Regions from separate parts of the Alterluteimonas muca genome, predicted to be linked through region 2. Evidence: predicted binding sites of a transcription regulator. Region 2 holds the regulator's gene; the other holds the start of a gene.

Region 1 (2,392 bases), on a different contig from region 2:
CAGGAACTCCTCGCCGCCGTAACGCGCGAGCAGGTCGCTGGCGCGCAGCATCCGCGTCAGCGTCTGGCTGAATTCACGCAGCACGGTGTCGCCGACGAGATGGCCGTAGCGATCGTTGACCAGCTTGAAGTCGTCGAGGTCGATGAAGGCGATCGACAGCGGCTCGCGGCGGCGCTCGGCCTCCTCGAACGCCTGCTGCAGGACATCCTCGAGCTGGCGGCGGTTGTAGGCGCCGGTCAATGGATCGCGCCGCACCAGGTCGTCGAGCTCACGCGTGCGCGCCTTGAGGCGCGTGGCCTCGCGCACCGCTTCCTGCAGGTCCTCGCGTTCGAGCAGGTGGCGGATCATCGCCAGTTCGCGGCCCTGTTGTTCGATCTCGCGCGCCTGTTCCTCGCGTTCGATGCGCATGTCGAACAGCGCCGACATCTCCGGCGCCAGCGCCGTCAACCGCTCCAGCAGCGTCTCGATATCGATCGGCTCCAGTTCCAGCGCCGTAGCCACCCGGGCGAGCTGCCCACCGGCATGCTCGTCGCCGGACTGCACCCAGACATCGGCGAGCAGGCCCGCGGCCACCACGCAGCCCAGGGTGCGGTCGCCGGTCTCGACGGTCTCGCTGCCGCGGATCATCCTCTGCAGGTACGCCGACAGGCCCCAGCGGCCGGCGAGCCAGGCGCCGACTTCGGTGTGGTCGCCGCCGAGGTGGTCGCGTTCGACCTCCAGCCGCTCGCGCCCCTGCAGTGGCACCTGCGGGAGTTCCGCGTAGCGCTCGGGCATGGCGTGGAGCAGGGCGAGGATGCCGATGTCCTGCAGCAGCGCGCCGAGCATCAGCTCTTCCGGGCGTTCGAGCTGCAGCCGCTCCGCCAGCAGGCGCGCCGCCATCGCCGCGAGCGCGCTGCGCTGCCAGACGCGTTCATGCATGCCGGCCAGTGCATGGTCGGGCTGCAGCGTGCGGGCGACCACGAACCCCAGCGCCAGGCTGAGCGCGGCGTTGAGCCCGAGCAGTGCCAGTGCCTGCGAGAGGGTATCCACGCGCCGGCGATGCGCGCTCGCGTACAGCGGCGAATTTGCGATGCGCAGCAGGCGCGCGCTCAGCGCCGGATCCAGCGCGATCGCCTCGGCAGCCACGGCGAGGTCGGTTGCCGGATCCTCCGCCAGTTCGATCATGCGCAGCGCAACGCCCGGAAGCGTGGGCAGCGTCCGGCAGTGCGAGAGCAGGGAAACCAGTTCGGGGTGCATGGCGGCGATCGGTATGCGTCGACGGCCTTATCGGCGCGTGCCGGCGAACCTTTAGCGCGCAGGTGATGGGCGTCACGCCAGTGGACGGCGGTTGTTCATGCAGACGGGTGCATGCCAGGGCCGACGCAGGCCTGCCATATCCTGCGGGCGTCCCTTGAGAAGACGCGCCTGTGGTGCCACGGAGTCCGGGCACACGGCGGAAGCTTGCAACCCCCGACTTCCGCCATGGCCAGGTGCGAACCAAAGAAAAAGCCGCGGAGGTCCGCGGCTTTTTCCGGTACAGCGCGAAGCGTGACGCGTCAGGCCAGGCCGGCCTGCTTCATCACTTCGGCGGCGTAGTCCTCAACCACCTTCTCGATGCCTTCGCCCACGGCCAGGCGCTGGAAGCCGACGACTTCGGCGCCGGCGGCCTTGAGCACCTGCTCGACGGTCTTGTCGGTGTCGAGCACGTACGGCTGGCCCGCCAGGGTCACCTCGTTGACGATCTTGGCGATCTTGCCGCTGATGATCTTCTCGAGGATCTCGGCCGGCTTGGCCTTGTCCTTCTCGGACATCTTCGCCAGCTCGATTTCCTTTTCCTTGGCGACGAAGTCGGCCGGCACGTCGGCGGCGTTGTTGTACGGCGGGTTCATCGCGGCCACGTGCATCGCCAGGCCGCGGGCGAGGTCGGCGTCACCGCCCTTGACCTCGACCAGCACGCCGATGCGGCCACCGTGCACGTAGGCGGCGATGTTGTTGCCGCTGTCCACGCGCGCCATGCGGCGCACCTGCACGTTCTCGCCGACCTTGGCGATCAGCGCGGCGCGGGCTTCCTCGACGGTCTCGCCGGAGGCGAGCTTCGCGGCCTTGAGCGACTCGACATCGGTGCCGTCGATCGCCAGCGCGGCAGCGGCCACGGCGTCGGTGAAGGCGAGGAAGTTCTCGTCCTTGGCCACGAAATCGGTCTCGGAGTTGACCTCGACCAGCACGGCACGGCCGTCCGCCTGGGCGGTGGCCACGCGGCCTTCCGCGGCAACGCGGCTGGCCTTCTTGTCGGCCTTGGCCAGGCCGGACTTGCGCAGCGCCTCGGCGGCTGCGTCGACGTCGCCATTGGCTTCGGTGAGTGCCTTCTTGCACTCCATCATGCCGGCGCCGGTGCGCTCGCGCAGTTCCTTGA
Region 2 (2,392 bases):
GGCGAACGTCGACGTGCTGCTGGGGCTGTCGCCGCGCTACACGCTGGCCGACCTGGTGGCCGGGCGCTGCAGCCTCGACGAGGTGATCCTCGACGGCCCGTCGGGCGTGATGATCGTCCCCGCCGCCTCCGGCCGCCGGCACATGGCGGAACTGCGCCCCGCCGAACATGCCGGGCTGGTCAACGTCTTCAACGACCTGCAGCGCGATCTCGACATGCTGGTGGTGGACACCGCCGCCGGCATCACCGATTCGGTGCTGACCTTCTGCCAGGCCGCGCAGGACACCCTGGTGGTGGTCTGCGACGAGCCGGCGTCGATCACCGATGCGTATGCGCTGATCAAGGTGCTGGCACGCGAGCGCGGCGTCGGCCAGGTGCAGGTGGTGGCCAACATGGTGCGCAGCCCGCAGGAAGGCCGCGGCCTGTACGAGAAGCTGTCGCGCGTGTGCGAGCGCTTCATCGGCGACGTGTCGCTGAACTACCTCGGCGCGGTTCCGCAGTGCGAATGGCTGCGGATGTCGGTGCAGCGCCAGCAGGCGGTGGTGCGCGCCTACCCGTCGAGCCCGTCGGCGCGTGCGCTGGCCGAGATCGCCCGCCGCACCGCCCGCTGGCAGGCGCCGACCGCGCCACGCGGGCATGTCGAGTTCTTCGTCGAGCGGATGCTGCGCCAGGGGGTGCCGGCATGAGCATGGCCGCCCGCCACTACCAGGACATCCAGCGCAGCAGCGCGCCGGATCCGATCGTCCAGCATGCCGAACTGGTGCGCCGCATCGCCCACCACCTGGCGGCGCGACTGCCGGCCAGCGTGGAGATCGACGATCTCGTGCAGGCCGGCATGATCGGCCTGCTCGAAGCCTCGCGCAGCTACGACGCCGACCAGGGCGCCTCGTTCGAGACCTATGCCTCGATCCGCATCCGCGGTTCGATGATCGACGAGATCCGCCGTGGCGACTGGGTGCCGCGTTCGGTGCACCGCCGCGCGCGCGAAGCCGCCGCCGCGATCCGTTCGATCGAGCAGGCCACCGGCCGCGCCGCCGCGGCGCAGGAAGTCGCCGACAAGCTCGGGCTGCCGCTGGCCGACTACATGCGCCTGCTGGAAGACGCCGCGCGCGGCCAGGTGCTGAGCCTGGACTCGCACGTCGAGGACCACGGCGAGGTCGAGCCCGCGCGTCGTGGCGGGCCCACCCCCCAGGAAGCAATGGTGCGCGGCGAATTCGGCCGCGAACTCGCCGCCGCGATCGGCCTGTTGCCCGAACGCGAGCAGCTGGTGCTGTCGCTGTACTACCAGCAGGAACTCAACCTCAAGGAGATCGGCGCGGTGCTCGGCGTCAGCGAATCACGCGTGTGCCAGATCCATGGCCAGGCGGTGGTGCGGCTGCGCGGGCGGCTGACCGCGTTCGAACTCGCCGATACCGGCATCGGCGACGACGACTGATGCCATCGTTTTACTGGAGCCCCTTTTGAACAAGAACATGCGCGTGCTGATCGTCGATGACTTCTCGACGATGCGGCGGATCATCAAGAACCTGCTGACCGACCTCGGCTTCAACAACACCGTGGAAGCCGAGGACGGCCACAGCGCGCTGGCCGTGCTGCGGCAGGATGCGGTGGAGCTGGTGATCACCGACTGGAACATGCCCGGCATGACCGGCATCGAGCTGCTGCGCGAGATCCGCGCCGATGCCAAGTTCCGCACCCTGCCGGTGCTGATGGTGACCGCCGAGGCCAAGCGCGAACAGATCATCGAGGCCGCGCAGAACGGCGTGAACGGCTACATCATCAAGCCGTTCACCGCGCAGACCCTGGAAGAGAAGCTCAACAAGGTGTTCGAACGCCTCGGGGGCGGCGCTTGAACGCGGCGGTGGCGGACGACGTCCCGGTCGCGCGCCTGCTGCAGGATGCACTCGACGCGCTGGAGCGCGGCGACGAGGACGCCTGGCGCCGCCACGTCGATGCGATCGCCGCATCGCGCGCGCATACGCTGGTCAGCGGCCTCGGCCGGCTGGCGCGCGAGCTCGAACAGGCGCTCGATGCCCTGCCCCCGGCACCGTCGGGCGGCAACCTCGACGACGCCTGCGCCCGCCTCGACCACGTGGTGGCGATGACCGAGGAGGCCACCCATCGCACCCTCGACCTGATCGACGACAGCCGTGCGCTGGTCGCCCGCCTCAAGGACGGCCCGCTCGACGACAGCCAGGCCGGTACCGTCGAGGCGCTGCGCGACAACCTGCGCGAGATGGCGCTGGCACAGAGCCACCAGGACCTCGGCGGGCAGATCATCCGCCGCGTCGCATCGATCGTGCGTGGCGTGCACGAGGGTTTCGGCGAACTCGGCCTGCCGCCGAAGGACGAGCCGGCGTGCCCGAACCGTGGCCACGGCCCGGCGGTCGGGG

Evidence for each region. Region 2 encodes FliA, which starts transcription of late flagellar genes. Its sites were predicted from a motif close to TAAAGTTTNNCNNNCNNNGGCCGATAA; they were not measured.
Region 1: the regulator FliA is predicted to act here: its motif matches at 1,264-1,290, upstream of LDO11_RS09725 (GGDEF domain-containing protein).

What each region holds. Positions count from the first base shown of each region.
Region 1 covers NZ_JAIWPS010000006.1:98,276-100,667, reverse strand. The annotation lists gene LDO11_RS09725 (GGDEF domain-containing protein) at 1-1,236, opposite strand, end outside; gene tsf (translation elongation factor Ts) at 1,536-2,392, opposite strand, start outside.
Region 2 covers NZ_JAIWPS010000001.1:638,248-640,639, reverse strand. The annotation lists gene LDO11_RS02880 (P-loop NTPase) at 1-685, shown strand, start outside; gene LDO11_RS02875 (RNA polymerase sigma factor FliA) at 682-1,434, shown strand; gene cheY (chemotaxis response regulator CheY) at 1,460-1,852, shown strand; gene LDO11_RS02865 (protein phosphatase CheZ) at 1,849-2,392, shown strand, end outside.